Regions from separate parts of the Oleidesulfovibrio vietnamensis genome, predicted to be linked through region 4. Evidence: predicted binding sites of a transcription regulator. Region 4 holds the regulator's gene; each other region holds the start of a gene.
The links. Region 4 encodes sigma-54, which starts transcription at its own class of promoters, with help from an activator protein. Its sites were predicted from a motif close to CTGGCACGGNNNNTGCTT; they were not measured.
Positions count from the first base shown of each region.

Region 1: the regulator sigma-54 is predicted to act here: its motif matches at 1,924-1,941, upstream of fliD (flagellar filament capping protein FliD).
Region 2: the regulator sigma-54 is predicted to act here: its motif matches at 2,064-2,081, upstream of ACZ5D1_RS05915 (THxN family PEP-CTERM protein).
Region 3: the regulator sigma-54 is predicted to act here: its motif matches at 2,319-2,336, upstream of flgF (flagellar basal-body rod protein FlgF).

Region 1 is NZ_AP042419.1:1,092,072-1,096,265, forward strand. It holds gene fliS (flagellar export chaperone FliS) at 1-123, opposite strand, end outside; gene fliD (flagellar filament capping protein FliD) at 145-1,872, opposite strand; gene tsaB (tRNA (adenosine(37)-N6)-threonylcarbamoyltransferase complex dimerization subunit type 1 TsaB) at 2,139-2,984, opposite strand; gene rseP (RIP metalloprotease RseP) at 2,994-4,076, opposite strand; gene dxr (1-deoxy-D-xylulose-5-phosphate reductoisomerase) at 4,134-4,194, opposite strand, start outside.
Region 2 is NZ_AP042419.1:1,360,976-1,365,169, reverse strand. It holds gene ACZ5D1_RS05920 (SulP family inorganic anion transporter) at 1-1,000, shown strand, start outside; gene ACZ5D1_RS05915 (THxN family PEP-CTERM protein) at 1,230-2,009, opposite strand; gene ACZ5D1_RS05910 (THxN family PEP-CTERM protein) at 2,478-3,269, opposite strand; gene ACZ5D1_RS05905 (THxN family PEP-CTERM protein) at 3,543-4,194, opposite strand, start outside.
Region 3 is NZ_AP042419.1:3,072,882-3,077,075, forward strand. It holds gene flgA (flagellar basal body P-ring formation chaperone FlgA) at 1-574, opposite strand, end outside; gene flgG (flagellar basal-body rod protein FlgG) at 676-1,461, opposite strand; gene flgF (flagellar basal-body rod protein FlgF) at 1,489-2,271, opposite strand; gene ACZ5D1_RS13820 (ribosome maturation factor RimP) at 2,595-3,110, shown strand; gene nusA (transcription termination factor NusA) at 3,147-4,194, shown strand, end outside.
Region 4 is NZ_AP042419.1:2,055,696-2,059,889, forward strand. It holds gene rapZ (RNase adapter RapZ) at 1-744, opposite strand, end outside; gene ACZ5D1_RS09340 (PTS sugar transporter subunit IIA) at 806-1,255, opposite strand; gene hpf (ribosome hibernation-promoting factor, HPF/YfiA family) at 1,259-1,801, opposite strand; gene rpoN (RNA polymerase factor sigma-54) at 1,853-3,277, opposite strand; gene lptB (LPS export ABC transporter ATP-binding protein) at 3,470-4,192, opposite strand; gene ACZ5D1_RS09360 (LptA/OstA family protein) at 4,193-4,194, opposite strand, start outside.

The sequences.
Region 1 (4,194 bases), 960 kb from region 4:
GGCAATCTTGTCTTTTGCCTGATTGAGGAACTTGATGGCTCCGTCATACAGCATAAGAAGAAGCTGCCCCTGAGAGGTGGTGGACACCTGTGTCTGGAAATAGGCATGGGCTGCCTTCTGCATGGTCGTCTCCTGTATGTCTGTCTAGCTCTTGTTCATCTGCTGTATGGCCGAACTGAGAGCCTGAGTCTGCTGGTCGTATGTGGTCAGCGTCGCTTCGAGACGCGAGAATTTAAGGCGCATGTTCTGCTCCCATTTCATCAGGCGCGTCTCTTCGCGGTCTATTTTTTCTTCAATTTCGTAGATGATGTCTTTGTAGTTGCGTTCCAGAATTTTCAGCGTGCCGTCGGTCGAGGTCATTTCCTTCAGCGTATCGGAAATTTCACCCATTTTGCCCTGACGCAGGCGCACAGCGTCGCTGTAAGAACCTTGCGTCATGTTATCCACGCGTACGGCCAGACCTTTTGCGGGGCCTTCCAAGGCGATTATCTGGTGGCTGCCCTGTTCCACCTTGGCGGCAAAGCCACCTATGGAGGCGTTTATAATGTTGCCGGAAGCGTCGATTTCGTATGCAACTTCATATTTGCCGGGCTTGGTGATGCCGTTGACGTGCGATTCGTACGAAAAGTCGGCACTGTCTGAAAGCCCTTCACCGCTGGCGGCAAACAGAGCGGCAACTTCGTCCGGTGTTTTTTCCAGCGCTTCACGCAGCTTCACGTCGTCCACTTCCAGCAGGCCGTTGTTGACCGAGCTTTCATCCGAGTTGGTCAGTATGCCTATCTGAGCGAGCGAGCTGTAAATATCACCCTTTGTCTTTCCGTCTTCCTCGTACTGGTAATCGAATCCCGGCGAGCGGTTCGATGTGATCTGCTTCAGGCGTGATGAAACCAGCTGCACACCGTAGTTGCCTGTAAGAACAGAGCCTTTTTCCGCATCAAACTGGCTGGTGGCCTTGGTGGCGTCTTCCCGTTTTTTTGCGTCGCTGACCTTGGTCAGGTCTTTAATTTTGGTGCGTACGGCATTCATGCCGTCCACAAATGCATGGACGTTTTCAATGATCTTATCAATGTCGGTGTCCACGGAAACCTGTGTCACGCCGGTATCACGCAGGTTGATGGTCAGCCCTTCTATGGCTTCGGTCAGTGTGTTGCTGGATGATTCCAGCCACGAACCGCCCGGCCAGTTGTTGATGCGGTACTGGGCGTTTTGCGGTGCCTGCTGGTGCCAGAACGCAGGGTCAAGGTCAAAGGCTGTCAGCGAGGTGGAAGAATCGATGCTGAGCGTGTTGCCCGCCCCCAGATCCATCCCTTTGAGCTGGAACATGTACTGATCGCCCGTTTTGATAAGCGAGGCTCTGACTCCCGGATTCTGGGAGTCTTTGTTGATCATGTTGACCAGCCCTTCCAGCGTGGTGCCGTTGGCAACAGAGATGGTATGCTGCTTGCCCTTGTAAGAATATACGAATTCCTGCGTGCTCCCCGAGGTGTTGATGGAGGCTTTTTTGTCGCTGAATCCGTTCTGGTAGGTCAGAATGGCATTGGTTGCCAGCTGGCCGACCTCCAGCTTGTACGACCCTTCAAGCGCCTGAGTATTGGCTTTGGCTGTGGCTATGCTGGCGTCAGAAGAGGCCGCTGTCTTGGTCATGAACTCGCTGATGGTGTCCATGCCGTCAACAATGGTCTTCAGTTTGCCTATTTCTGTACGGATATCCTGAAACGCTTCGAGGCGCTTTTCCCAGTCGCCTTTCCACAGTTCCATGCGGTTTTTCTGGATGCTTTCCACCTTTTTCAGCTGATCGATCATGGAGCTGAAATCGGTGCCGGAAGAAATACCGTCAAACCGGATGCCGCCTGAGAGCAGTTCTGTAGCCATATTTCACACCTCGGGCATTTTTTTCCTGAACGGGGTTGCCCGCAGGGTCAAATGCAAGGAAAATGCCATGCAGCCGGCCTCCGGCGCCAAAATAACTCCGCAAGGGACGCTGCAGGGGCATGTCCGTGCCACCCTGTATCACTTATCGGCGGCACACGGCAGAACTTTACCTGCCGTGTGCCGCCGACTGCCGGCTGCAATGAAAAGGCCGCCACGCTGTGACGGCCTGAAGTTCAGTATTGCCTGCGTATTTCAACGCCGGTTCATCAGGATGTCGTGAGCCTGTGCAGGGCTTCAACGGCTTTTTCGGGCTGCATGCCGCGGGCAGCGGCCATGCGCGGCAGGTTTTCCTCCGCGTCGCAGCCCCTCACGTATTCCGGCTCGACCGGCTCATGGCTCCATACCGCGTCTGCCGTGGCGGCAAGCAGCGCCTCGGGCCGCACATGGCTGAACCGTGCCGGAAGCAGCGAGTGGCTGATACCCGCCGCGGTCAGGTGCCGGCATATGGCTTCGGCGTTACGCTGCACGCCGCTGCCGAAAAGGCAGGCCTTGCAGCCGCAGGATTGTGTGACCGCGGCCATATGCGAGCACGCGTCGGCTACACCGAAGGTGGTGACCGGATGCAGGGGGACGGCTGTGCCGGTGTTGTCGGGTCTGAACCCCTGTACCATCACCTGATCACGCCGGGCGTGCAGCACGGCCCACAGCAGGGGGGAGCCGCAGTCCGCGGCGTGCAGCACCGCAGCCGCATCCGCTGCCAGCGCCGCCGTGTAGGATACTCCCGCGCAGGGTACATTGAGCGCCCGTGCCATGCCCAGCGCCGTGGAAAGGGCAAGCCGCAGACCGGTAAAACCGCCCGGACCGTTTACAACGGCAATGCGGCCGATCTGCTGCATGGACACCCGCATGCGTTTCATGGCGTCCTGTATGGCCGGAGCAAGGATTTCCGTTCCCTGCCGCGGTACGGTCATTTCAAAAGAAAACAACAGTCCGGCCTGCTGTGTGCCGTCGGCGCAGGCATTGCCTGCGGCAACCTGCAGCCTGCCTTCGGCGGCATTCAGTACCAGTGTTATTTCCTGCGGCGCGGAAGTTTCGTTACGTTGTGTCTTCATGGAATTGCGTTACTGGGTGAATAGTGAACGGGCGATGTCGTTGAACGTGGCAAGCGCCATGAGCATGAGCAGCAACACCAGCCCCGCCTGTGTGGTCAGGTGCTGTATCCGCTGGGGTACGGGCCGCCGGAAAATGGTTTCCAGCGAAAGAAACAGCAGGTGACCGCCGTCAAGCACGGGCACGGGCAGCAGGTTGAGCAGGCCCAGGTTCACACTGATAAGCGCGGTAAGCGCCAGCAGGGGAGAAAGGCCGTTCTGTGCCTGTTCGGTAACCATCTGCGCGATCATTATGGGCCCGCCGACGGTATCCAGCGGTACCACCCGCTGGAAAAGCTTGAGAAATCCCTGACCGGTGAGGGCGATCATATCCCATGTGTGCACTGCGCCTTTGGTCAAGGCGTCCACCGGACCCAACGGCTTGTGCAGCGTGGCACCCGATGCATGCACGCCGATGATCAGGGCGTGCTCGTCTTCGCCGAACAGGTTTTTACGCACCTGCTCTTCCGGTTTCACGGAAAGCGTGAGGGTTTGCGCCCCGGCGGCGGCAGGACGGCTGATGACTATTTCCACAGGGGCGCCGCTGCCCGCGCTGATGGTTTCGGAGACATCGCTCCAGTATTCTATGGTGCGGCCCTGTATGGTGAGAATGCGGTCACCCTTGCGGATGCCTGCGTGCTGTGCCGGACTGCCGTCCTGCACGCCGCCCACTTCGGGTACCAGAAACATCTGGCCCTGAACCCAGAAAAGCCCCCAGTACAGAAGCCAGGCCAGCAGAAAGTTGAACAGAGGACCGGCGGCAATGACAATCATGCGGTGCCATGCCGGTCGCAGGGCAAAGCTTTCGTGCCTGCTGAATCCTTCGGGCAGGTCGGCTTCATCCTGTTCGCCCACCAGCTGCACATAGCCCCCCAGCGGAACCAGTGCCAGACGGTAATCCGTCTGCCCGCGGCGGAAGCCGAAAAGCCGCGGCCCGAAGCCCAGTGAAAAGGTCTTGACCCCGATACCGAGACTGCGTGCTGCTGCAAAGTGGCCGAGTTCATGAAAGAAAATAAGTCCGCCGATGACAAGAATGACGGAAAGAGTGCTTACCATATAGGTTATCCAGGCGGGTTCCGAAGTATCGCGGCGCAGGCCGCGGAGAAAACGCGTCTAGCCGCGGGCGCCCGCAAGGTCGGCCGTGACGCGTCGTGTCGTCTTATCCAGTGTGAGG
Region 2 (4,194 bases), 690 kb from region 4:
CTTTTCATGGGCGCAAGTACGCATACTGCTGCCCGACGCGCTTACCGTGGCACTGCTGGCCGGCATTGAATCGTTGTTGTCGTGCGTGGTGGCCGACGGCATGACAGGCAGCCGGCACAACGCCAACACTGAACTGGTAGCACAGGGCACGGCAAACATCGCATCCGCACTTTTCGGTGGCATTCCCGCCACAGGCGCCATTGCCAGAACAGCCACAAACATCAGATCGGGGGCTTTCTCACCTGTCTCGGGCATGATTCACTCTGCGGTACTGGTACTGTTTGTACTACTGCTGGCTCCGGCCGCGGGGTACATTCCGCTGGCATGCCTCGCCGCCGTACTTGTTGTGGTGGCGTGGGACATGAGCGAAATTCACAAATTCATGCGCCTGCTGCGCGCCCCGAAGCCTGATGTGCTGGTCATGTGCCTTACATTCGGACTTACGGTGGCCGTCGACCTTACCGTGGCCGTCAATGTGGGAGTTGTTCTGGCTTCTTTGCTCTTCATGCAGCGCATGAGCAAAGTCACGCGCATCCGCGAATCAGATGGCGAGCCTGCCGCCGAGACATGGGCTGAAGAAGAACCCGTAAGTGATGTCCCGCAGGGGGTGCGCATCTATGAAATTGACGGGCCATTCTTCTTCGGTGTGGCTGATAGGTTTAAAAGCGTTCTTGATATCATGGAAAAATCACCGGCCGTCTTTATATTGCGCCTGCGCAAAGTGCCCACAGTAGACTCCACGGCCATCAACGCTCTGGAACTGCTGCATGCCCGCTGCAAAGCCAACGGAACAGTGCTGCTGCTTTCCGGCCTGCGCAAGGCCCCGCTGCAGGAATTACAGCGGCTCGGAACACTGGACATTATCGGCCGCCGCAACATTATGCCGGACATAAACGCAGCCCTTGAACGGGCACGCGCCATCACCGGCACACATGACAGGACACGCAGGCAGCCGGACCGGCACAGCTCATCCGGCCGCACCGCTTCTTCTCTTTCCTGACAATAATAAAGCGCTCCTTACGGGGCGCTTTATTATTACAGTCCGCTCCGCGGCATCCGGCAGCATATCTCTGCGCACTGCACTCGCCGGCATAAGACCTCCGGCACGCCTGCTGGATATCCGCCCGAAAGCACAACAGCATTTTTCCGGCGGGAATGCACTGCGCAAAAAAAGCAGGCCCTGTTTCCAGAGCCTGCCGTTTGCTGTCCGATATACGCGCTGAAAAATGTTACGCGTTTTTCTTTTTCATGCGGGAATAAACCCCGAGAGCAAGTATGCCCATACCCATGAGGCCCAGAGTGGCGGGTTCGGGCGCAGGAGTGGGTTGCTGACGATGGCTGATGGAAAAATACGAATCCACGGAGGTTTTAGAATTTTCCGGTGTAAGCCAGCCATAGTAGGTTATGCTTTTGTCCAGCTTCAGTGCTTCGACATACGAATCGGGTATGATGCCGTAGCTGCTGCTGAAATCCAGCGTATACCACTCGCCGTCGTATTCAAACCCTTCTGTTGTCACCCCGGGATTGGTCAGGATGAACACATCACTGGTAAGTCCGCCGTTGTTAGGTGTTTCGTAAAAGTCAAATTCAAGAAAGGTGGTAAGAGCTTTTTTCTCTCCGTAATACGGATCCAGAGCCCACAGAGCCAGTTCGGCTTTCACCCTGCCGGAGGTCAGAGTATCAGTTGTCACGGGCATGTTGGTATGGGTCATGGTGGTTGCATAGGCAGCATCACCATCAGTATCAACATTTCCCCATGTATAACTTTTCAGTTCGATGCTGCTGCGCTTTTCCCAAGAACCCCAGCTGAGATAGGTGTAGGCTTTTTCGCCATCAATCTTCTGGCGCCCCCAGTAACCCACGTTTCCGTTACGGCCGGACATTTCCCAGTCGGTGAAACCGATATGGTATGAGTATTGCCAGCTGTTGACCACAGCTGCAGACGCAGCAGATGCCACAAGAATACCCGCCACAAAGACGGCGCACGCAAAAAGAGCACGAATTTTCATGAGCTGATTCCCCCCAGCTTTTAGTAGCCACCCGTTGCAGGCGGCATATCTGACAAGCAATCGCCGTGCCTGTATATTTTTTCCATATAGCGTCAACAGGTTACCACTATGTACTACATCGGAAAACCCATCGGAAACTGTAATACTTTTCGACACCTTCGCCTGCATTATACCACAAATTGACAGCCCGGCAATACCTGAGACTTGTTGGTCAGGCAGTGGCGGTGACAGCCCGGCACCGCCTGCGGGAAAAAGTACGCGCGTTACAGCCTGCACCGGCCTTACGGGCTTCTTACAGCACTGCTCCCGCCTGTCACCACACATAACGCCTGCTGTTCCGGAAAAAACGGCATCAAACGCACACCGCATTGTACCGGTGTATCTCCATGGTTTCGCGCACATGGCAGCAGCATAAAAAAAGGCAGGCTCTGCCATCAGAGCCTGCCGGTATGCGGTGCGACAGGTTCATCAGGAACGCTTCGCAACATTTCTTTTCATACGGGAATACACGCCAAGAGCCACCAGCCCCAGCCCCATGAGCCCGAGCGTTGCAGGCTCCGGCGCAGGTGTGGGTTGCGGCCGATGCGTGATGGTAAAGCTGGTGTCCACCGTAGTGTCTGCATTTTCAGGAGTCAGCCAGCCGTAGTACGTGATGGATGTGTCCAGCCCCAGAGCTTCGATGTAGGACTCGGGGATGACACCGTAACTGCTGCCGAAATCAAGCGTGTACCACTCGCCGCCGTATTCGAAGCCTTCGGTGGTCACCCCGGGGTTGGTCAGAATGAACACGTCATCAGTAAGCAGCCCGTTATTGGGGGTCTCATAAAATGCAAATTCCAGAGCCGTGGACAACGCTATTTCTGAGCCATGGTACGGATCAAGAGCTCTCAGTTCGAGCATGGCCTTGACGGTACCGGATACCAGCGACCCGCCGTAAGTGGGCGAGTTGCTGTGCGTCATGGACATGGCATGCGCGGCATCACCGTTGGTGTGCACAATACCGCTGGTTCCGCTGTCCAGCGAGATTCCGCTCCAGCCGTTCCAGTTATCGCCCCAGTACAGATTCTTGTAGGCCTTCTCGCCATCTATCCAGGTTTTTCCCCACTTAGAAGGTCTGGTCCAGCGGTCGGACATTTTCCAGTCGGTAAAACCGGCGTTGTAGGTGTAGCCCCACGAAGTAACCACGGCAGCAGAAGCAACGGCCGCAAAAAGAAGATTGAAAACAAGAATACCAGTTATTGTAACAATACGAGTGTGCATAACAGCTTCCTTACACAAATAGTAATGAGTTCTTTCCTCGGTAGAGGCACACTGGTTAAGCAAACAGCGTTCCATGCAATCTAACACAATCTAATCTAACATGTTAGGCAAAACCCTACCCATGATTGACTGTATTTTAACTGTAAATAAATCCGACACCAGTTATAACTACCGACATCACCCCCGACAGGAGCAGACACTCATTCCGGATTTTGTGCACAAAAAAAGCGGCCCGCAGGCGGACCGCTTGGCAGATTCAGCACTTGCAGCAACTCAGCTTTTTTTGCGGCGCTGCCACAGGGCGTATCCGCCCATGGCCAGCATACCCAGTCCCATAAGCCCCATTGTTGCGGGCTCCGGAGCATGCGCGGGCTGGGGCATCACATGCGAAATTGAAAAGCTGGTGTCCACCACGGTACTGTCAAATTCCGAGGTAACCCATCCATAATATGTAAGTCCCGTATCCAGCCCGATCCGCTGAATGTAATATTCCGGAATAACGCCGAAGCTCCCGCCGAAGTCCAGCGTGTACCACTCACCGTCATACTCAAAACCTTCAAAGGTGACCTGCGGATTGTTCAAAATAAACACATCGCGGCTCATTCCTTCAAATATAGACTTTTCATAAAAGCTGAAATCAAGTTCGGTGGAAAGCGTTGCAGGCTCACCCGCCACAGGCTCCAGCGCCTGAAGTTCAAGTACGGCTTTCACCGTGCCGGAGACAAGCGCGCTTGTTGTCCATCTGTTGTAGTGCGTCATGGTCATGGCTGCGGCAGGCGCACCGCCTGTGTTCACCACACCGGAAACAGGTGCGTTGAGTTCAATGCGGGACTGAAACAAGGGAAGCAGGCTGGAGCCCCACCAGAGGGTATGGTAGCCGGTCTCGCCGTTCAGATTGACCGGTCCCTTCACCCCGCCGGAGTCT
Region 3 (4,194 bases), 1.0 Mb from region 4:
CCACAAACACACTGCCCGTGGCCTGACGCACCACGTCTCCGGTGGGCCGCACTTCGGCCAGCCTCAGCGACAGCCTTCCGGCACGGACATCGTCCGTCATCAGCATGACAGTGTTCAGCGGGTCTTCCACAAACATGAACGCAGGCAGCCTGTAATCCCGCAGCGAGGCTTCGCCTTCCAGTGCGGCCAGCCGCGGAGTCAGCGAGTCCGCCACCACCTTGCGCAAAGCGGCCTCGTCATACAGGCCGCCCCCTTTCTGCACCGCCATGGAAGCGGGGTACAGGCATTTGCGGTGGTGTTCCGGCAGGTACCGGCGCATGGCACGCTTCAGCCGCGGGCCGGTTATGCTCATGGTTCTGCCGGTCTTATCCGGTGATTCCCACAACGGCCGGCGGGCAAGCTGCTGCCACAGTTCCGGCGGCATTTCTCCCACGGGTGAAGCTATTTCACCCAGCAGCACCATATCTCCGTGCACCACCGCCGCATCGCGCAGCTGCAGACGCCACGTACCCGTAAGAGAAGCTCCGGCGGGAACAGCAGCCAGCACGGCCAGCAGCACGGCCAGCAGCACCATGTGCAGGCCCCGCAGGCCACACCGCGAAAGAGACTCTGCCGCGGCGCCTGAATACGGTTTTGCAACGGACATCCACATACGCACGATCCCCCGCAGACGCATCAGGCGCGCTTGAGCTGGGTTGCCGTCTGCAGCATGTTGTCCGAAGCCTGAATGGCCTTGGAGTTCATTTCGTACGCACGCTGCCCCACAATCATATTGACCATTTCGTCCACCACTTCCACGTTGGACATTTCCAGAAAGCCCTGCGCGATGGTGCCCACATTGTCTTCGCCGGGCACGCCCTCCACAGCCACACCGGAAGCCTCCGATGCAAGGTACAGGTTACGTCCGGCGGCCTGCAGTCCCGCGGGGTTGATGAACGTGTACAGCGGGATATCAGCCGCGGCCAGCTCTTCACCGTTCTTATCCAGCGCCGCGATGTGCCCGTTTTCGGTCACCACCACGTTTTTTGTTTCGGGCGGCACGGTGAATTCCGGCTCCAGCGGGTAACCGTTGGCCGTGACCACGGTGCCGTCCTGATTGAGCTTGAAAGCACCTGCGCGCGTGTAAGCCGGTTCGCCGTTCACGGTAACCTGAAAGAACCCGTCACCTTCAATGGCGAGGTCCAGCGGGTTGCCCGTGTTGGAGTAGTCGCCCTGAGTGAAAAATTTGTGCACGGTGGTGGGACGCACACCAAGACCCACCTGAATACCCGTGGGAATACGCTGGTCGTTGCCGGTAACCGAGCCTGCGATCTTCATGTTCTGATACATGAGGTCCTCAAACTCGGCGCGGCTCTTTTTAAAGCCCAGTGTGTTCACGTTGGCGAGGTTGTTGGAAATGGTGTCAATATTAAGCTGCTGGGCGATCATACCTGTAGCAGCAGTCCAGAGAGAACGCATCATGACGGATATCCTCCGGTTTGCCGCACGTTACGCACGGCCTCTGCCCACCTGAGTGGTGGCCATTTTGTCCACGGCATCAGTGGTCTGCATAATTTTCTGATAAGCTTCAAACTGACGGTTGGCTTCGATCATGTTGACCATTTCAGTAACAACCTCGACGTTGGCCGTTTCCAGATACCCCTGAAGCACCACGGGGTTTTCCACAGGAACCTCCTGCGCCTCCGCTCCCTCACGCAGTCGGAAAAGGTTGCTTCCCTGTTTTTCCAGCGCATCCAGATTGTCCAGCGTGACCACCTGCACCTGACCTATCTCTTCACCGTCGGCATAGATGGTGCCGTTTTCCGCCACTGTCAGATTGGCACGCGGCGGAATCTGTATGTCTCCGCCTGCTCCCAGCACGGGCCAGCCCTGCTGCGTCACCAGCTGACCGTCGGAAGTCTGACGGAAGTTGCCGTTACGGGTGTAGAACTCGCCGTCCGGGGTACGCACCTTGAAAAAGCCGTCGCCGTGCACGGCCATGTCCAGCGTACCGCCTGTCAGCTTCAGGCTGCCCTGACTGAAATCGGTCTTGGCCAGCGCTATGCGCGGTTTGGCAATGTGTATCGGCTCCGGAAACATCTTCTTGGAACGCACATTGGGTATGGGTTCCATCACCTCGTCATGGGCAAAGGAAAGAAAAGTGTCCTTGAACGCGAGCACGTCGCGTTTGTACCCGGTGGTATTCACGTTCGCCAGATTGTTGGCGATGTTGTTCAGCCGGTGTTCGTTGGTAAGCGCCCCGAATAACGCGCTATACATACTGTCTTGCATGGCAGCCTCCTTGGCGCGGCGCACAGGCGCCCGCACAGCCGGTCACGATGCAACATGCGGGCCAGCCTGTTCAGCCTTCTTTTAACCGGCGGCGCCGGTTTTTTGGTCTGCGGCCATTGACAACGTCTCGGGAGCAACATATACGATAGCGATTCAAATGTGCGGTTCCCACGTGGATGCTACCTGTTCTGGCCTACGCCGTGCAGGCAGACCGGATTATCACCGGCGGACATTGATACATCCTGTGGCCGCTAAGCGGCTGAACGCGGGGTGGCCGGCAAGGCCCCCTTTTTTTTGCGGCAAGACCGCATGGTACGATGCATATGACCGTCACAACAATTCACGAACAACTGCTGGAAATCATCACCCCCGTCATCCGGTCCTTCGACCTTGAGTTGTGGGGCATGGACTTTATTCAGGGCGGCAAGGCCGTTCTGCGTATATATATTGACGGACCCGACGGCGTTACCATCGACCAGTGCGCCACTGTCTCACGGCATATCGGGCTGGCACTGGAAGTCGAAGACATCATTGCCGGGGCTTACAACCTCGAGGTGTCGTCCCCGGGACTGGAACGGCCTTTGTTCAGCGCGGCACAGCTTGCCGCCTATAAAGGACACAAGGCAGAACTGGTGCTGCGCGCCCCCTGTGCGCAGTTTCCCGGACGGAAAAAATTTACCGGCGTTGTCGGAAACGTGGAAGGCGAAAACTTCACTCTGCAGATAGACCCGCTGAAAGGCGGCGACAACCTGCAGGAAGAACTCAGCGCGCACTGGGACGATGTGAAAAAAGCCAGACTGATCTACGATTTTGACAGCGAAAAAGGCCAGAAGCGCTAACGGCCGCCCGGACATATCGAGTCGGAGGAATTCCCCATGAGCATGGAATTGAAAAAAGCCATAGACCAGATCAGCAAAGACCGGGGGCTGGACCGGGCACTGCTGGTCGAAACGCTGGAAGAAGCGGTACGTACCTCCGTCATCCGCAAATACGGCGATGAGCTGGACCTTGAAGTCAACTTCAATGAAGAAACAGGCGAAATCGAGGTTTACCAGTTCAAAATCGTGACGGAAGAAGTGGAGGACGAGGCTTCGCAGATTTCTCTGGAAGACGCCCGCGCACACGACCCCAGCGTCCAGCTTGACGACGAGATGGGCTTTCGCCTGAAAATCGAAGATCTGGGCCGTATTGCCGCCCAGTCCGCCAAGCAGGTCATCATCCAGCGCATGCGGGATGCCGAGCAGGAAATCATATACGAAGAATTCAAGGACCGCCTGAACGAAGTCGCCAGCGGCATCATTCAGCGCAGAGACAAAACCGGCTGGATCATCAATCTGGGCCGTACCGAAGCGCTGCTGCCCAAAGACGAACAGATTCCGCGCGAACACTACAAGCGCGGCGACCGCGTGCAGGCCATCATCATAGAAGTGCGCAAGGAAGGCCGCGGCCCGCAGGTTGTGGTATCCCGTTCGCACCCCGACTACATGGCCGCGCTGTTCAAACGCGAAGTGCCCGAAGTGGATGACGAAACCGTTCAGGTGATGGGTGTTGCCCGCGATCCGGGCAGCCGCGCCAAAGTGGCTGTCACCTCGCGGGACCGCGATGTCGATCCGGTGGGTGCCTGTGTGGGCATACGCGGTTCGCGCATTCAGAATATCGTGCAGGAACTGCGCGGCGAACGCATCGACATAGTGGTGTGGAGTCCCGACATCGCAACCTATGCACGCAACGCCCTCAGCCCCGCCGTGATCAGCCGCATCATTGTGGACGAAGAGGAAAACATGCTCGAAGTGGTTGTGCCTGACGATCAGCTGACCAATGCCATCGGCAGAAAGGGTCAGAACGTCAAACTGGCATCCAAACTGCTGGGCTGGAAAATAGATATTTACACCGAGACCCGCTACAACGAAGCCAACGCCATAG
Region 4 (4,194 bases):
TTCCGCCTCATACTGAGGAAGCAGGAAGAGAAGAAAGTCTAAAAAACGTTTAAAGAAAGTCTTGCCTTGCTCGCAACCCAGAACAAACTGCTGTATTTCAGGGTCTTTACCTGAAAGCGCCTTTAATTTTGCGTCGAAGTACGGATTGGGCAGAAAGCGCAGGTCGAAAACCATGTCGGCGTCGGAAGGGACACCGTATTTGAACCCGAAGGTAATCAGGTTGACGCGCAGACTTCTCAAGCTGCCTCCAAGCGAACTCCATTTTTTTTGTACAATGCGCCGCAGGTCGTGAATGGAGAATTCTGAGGTATCGAGAATAAGGTCTGCACGTTCACGCACCGGAGCCAGCAGATTCCGTTCATGTTCAACGGCGGCCTCTAGCCCCAGGTCGCCGCCTTCCAGAGGATGAGGTCTGCGTGTGGTGGCAAAACGCCGTACCAGAGTATCACTGTCGGCTTCCAGATAGATGATGCGGGGAGAAACCCCCATCTTTTCCAGCCGCATAAGTGCGCCTTCGAATTCATCCAGAAAATCGAACTGGCGCAGGTCCATGCCCAGCACCACGCCGCGGTAGCGCCCCATGGCATCACGTGCAAGATGTTCCAACAGGTCGGCCACTACCCCCACCGGCAGCCCGTCTATGGTAAAAAAGCGCAAGTCCTCGAATACATTGAGCACCGTGCTTTTGCCCGCGCCGGAAAGTCCTGTGACTATAAGAACCGGCAGACTTTCACTCTTTTTCACGGCGCAACCCCTTTTCCTACCTTTTAGACAGAGCGGCACCACCGGCGTCCGCCCCTTTCCGTTACGCCTTCTGCAAAAGCTCCCACAAGGTATCTTCCGAATCTGCCTGAGCAAATTCAGCTCTGAATTCTTTGTCTTTCAGCAGACGCGAAATCTGTGCGAGAATGCGCAGATGCATGCCGGCCACCTGTTCTGGAGCAAGAACAAGAAAGAATACGTTACACAGCTTGTAATCAAGCGCTTCAAAATCAAGCCCTTCAGAACTGCGACCGACCACCAGCACGATGTGGTCAAGCCCCTCCACCTTGCCGTGCGGTATGGCTATGCCGTCACCGATGCCGGTTGTTCCCAGATTTTCACGGTCCTGCAGAATGCGGACCACGGTATTCTGATCCAGTTCCGGATATTTTTGGATGACCGGTTTCACAAGTTCCGCCAGCACCTCAGTTTTGGTGCTGGCGGAAAGCTCATGAATTATGAGGTCTTTATCCAGGTATTCACCCAGTTTCATTTTTTAGAATCCCGGATCGATCAGCCCGAAGTCTCCGTCCTTGCGACGGTAGATGACATTCACGCGGTTGTTCTGCGCGTTTTTGAAAACGAGAAACTCGTAATCCAGCGCCTCAAGCTGCATGGCAGCTTCATCAATATGCATGGGTTTGGGATCAATCTCATCAGTTTCAATGATGGTGCGCTCGCGCACGCCGTCATTGTCTTTGTAATTGAACACATCCATACGCACGCTGTCATCACTGCTGGAACGGCGCCGATCCTTAGTCTTTTCTGCGTGTTTCTTGACCTGTGCTTCCAGCTTATCCAGCACAAGATCAATAGTGGCATACATATCCTCGCTCTGCTCCACTGCAGAGAGATTCAACCCCTCGCCCGTGCATTGTACTTCCGCCTTGTGCCGGAATTTATCAACGCTCAACAGAACCTGTAACTCAAGGTTTTCTGACTTATTCAAAAAGCGTCCGAGCTTTTCAAAACGGCGGTTGGCATACTTTTTCAAGTGATCGGAAGGCTCGAAGTTCTTGAAAGTGAAAGCGATGTTCATAAAAACCTCCAGAGATTCAGTATCAGGCATTTCTGCCGGAAATCCTTTGGCCTAAAATACAGCTTTTCGTTTCGAAGAAGAAGGGATTCCCATAGCTGTACGATACTTCGCCACGGTTCTTCGAGCAATATTGACTTGCAACTTTTCTTTAAGAATTTCTCCGATCTTTTCGTCACTGAGCGGTTCTTTAGGATTTTCTTCAGAAATCAGGTTCTTTATCAGCGCTTTCACACTTTCAGAACCTACCTCTGTTCCGTCGTTTAACGCCAGTGCACTGTTAAAGAAATACTTAAGCTCCACAATACCATGGGGGGTAGCCACATACTTGTTTGTTGTAATACGGCTGACGGTTGATTCGTGCATTCCTATGTCGTCCGCTATATCCTTGAGAATAAGCGGGCGAAGCCGGGATACGCCTTCCTCGAAAAAACCCCTCTGATATTTAATAATGCTCTCAACTACTTTGTACAGGGTTCGCTGCCGTTGATAAAGGCTTTTTATAAGCCACGAGGCGGAGCGCATTTTTTCCTGCACGTAGTCCTTTTCTTTATCAGTGGTGCCCTTGACGCCTTCTTTATAAAATTCACTCAGCTGGAGATGTGGCAGGCCGTCTTCGTTCAGCAGGATGATAAAATCATCCTCGCTTTTATACACGTAGACATCGGGGCTGACATACGCGGGCTGTTCGTTACCGAAGCGGGAGCCCGGCATGGGGTCAAGAGTCTGGATAAGGTCAAGATATTCTTTAAGGTCGTCCATTCCCAGACGATATTTTCTGAGAAGAGGCTTGTACCGTCGTTTTTCCAGGTCTTCCAGATGATCGCGGATCAGCTCGACAAGCACAGGGTCGCGGTCGTATCCAAGCACTTCGACCTGAACCAGAAGGCATTCCTGCGGAGTACGCGCCGCTATGCCCACGGGATCAAGCCGCTGCAGCAGATGCAGCGTTTCTTCCACCTCTGCCGTACCGGCACCGGCCATTTCCGCCACGTTTTCCACCGTCGCCTGCAGATACCCCGCAGGCGAAAGGTTGCCGATTATGACTTCTGCTATGTCCAGCTGTTTTTCCGTGGCGGAAGACAAGCGCAGCTGCCAGCTGAGATGCCCTTCCAGCGTGGGGCTGGATGAAAAACGAGCCTCAAAGGCGGTCATCTCTTCCGGCACTTCCGCGTCGCGTCCGCCTGCCTGTTTGCCGGTACTGGCAAAATCGCCAAGATAGTTTTCCCAGTCGGCATTCTTTACCAATTCCTGACGGAAAGGGTCGGCTTCTTCTGCTCTCGGGGCTCTCTCTTCAGCCTGAGAGACTGGGCGCTCTTCCTGTGTTTCTTCAAGAAACGGGTTTTCCAGCAGTTCCTGCTGAACGGTTTCAACGAGCTCGACGCGTGAAAGCTGCAACAGTTTGATCGCCTGCTGAAGCTGGGGCGTCATCACAAGCTGCTGAGCGAGTTTAAGCTGCTGTCGTAACTCTAAAGCCATTGTTCAACCGAATCCTTAAGATTATAAAAGCTGAATATATTTTGTTTTTATTGCTCAGAGAATATCAAAGCCCTGATACCGGAGACAGCGGAAACGTATATTCCGTTCTGTTATCCAAAAATCATTCCAAAATACATTCCATGACTCTTTTCTGCCACATATATCTGTGTGATGCAACCGGAGCCGGGGGACTTACAGGCAGAAGCCCTCTCCCAGATAGACACTGCGGGCCTTGGGATCGGCCACAATGGCTTCCGGAGTGCCTTCCAGAATGACCCTTCCTTCGTAAACGAGATAAGCCCTGTCGCAGATATTCAATGTTTCACGCACATTATGATCAGAGATCAACACCCCGATACCTTTGTCGCGCAGTTTTTTGATTATTTCCTGAATATCATCCACGGCCAGAGGATCAATGCCGGCAAACGGTTCATCAAGCAGGATGAACTTCGGGGCGCGGATGAGGGCCCGGGCGATTTCCAGCCGCCGCCGTTCACCGCCGGACAGGTGCATGGCGTATGAATCGGCGATGTGGGTGATGCCGAACTCTTCAAGCAGTTCCTGCGCTCTTGCCTGCTGAGCTTTTTTGCTCAATCCCACATGTTCCAGAATCATCTGCAGATTCTGAGTGACAGTGAGTTTTTTAAAAACAGAACTTTCCTGAGGCAGATAGCTCAAACCGATACGGGCGCGTTCATGCAGCGGCCAGTCGGATATGCTCAGGTCATCCAGCTGCACCTCGCCGGCATTGGGCTTTACAATGCCTATGAGCATATAAAATGTCGTGGTCTTGCCCGCGCCGTTGGGGCCCAGCAGGCCGACAATTTCCCCCTGTTTCACATTCAGGGAAACGCCGCAGACCACTTCGCGCGAACCGTATTGCTTGCGCAACCCTGTAGCCTGAATGACCGCCATTT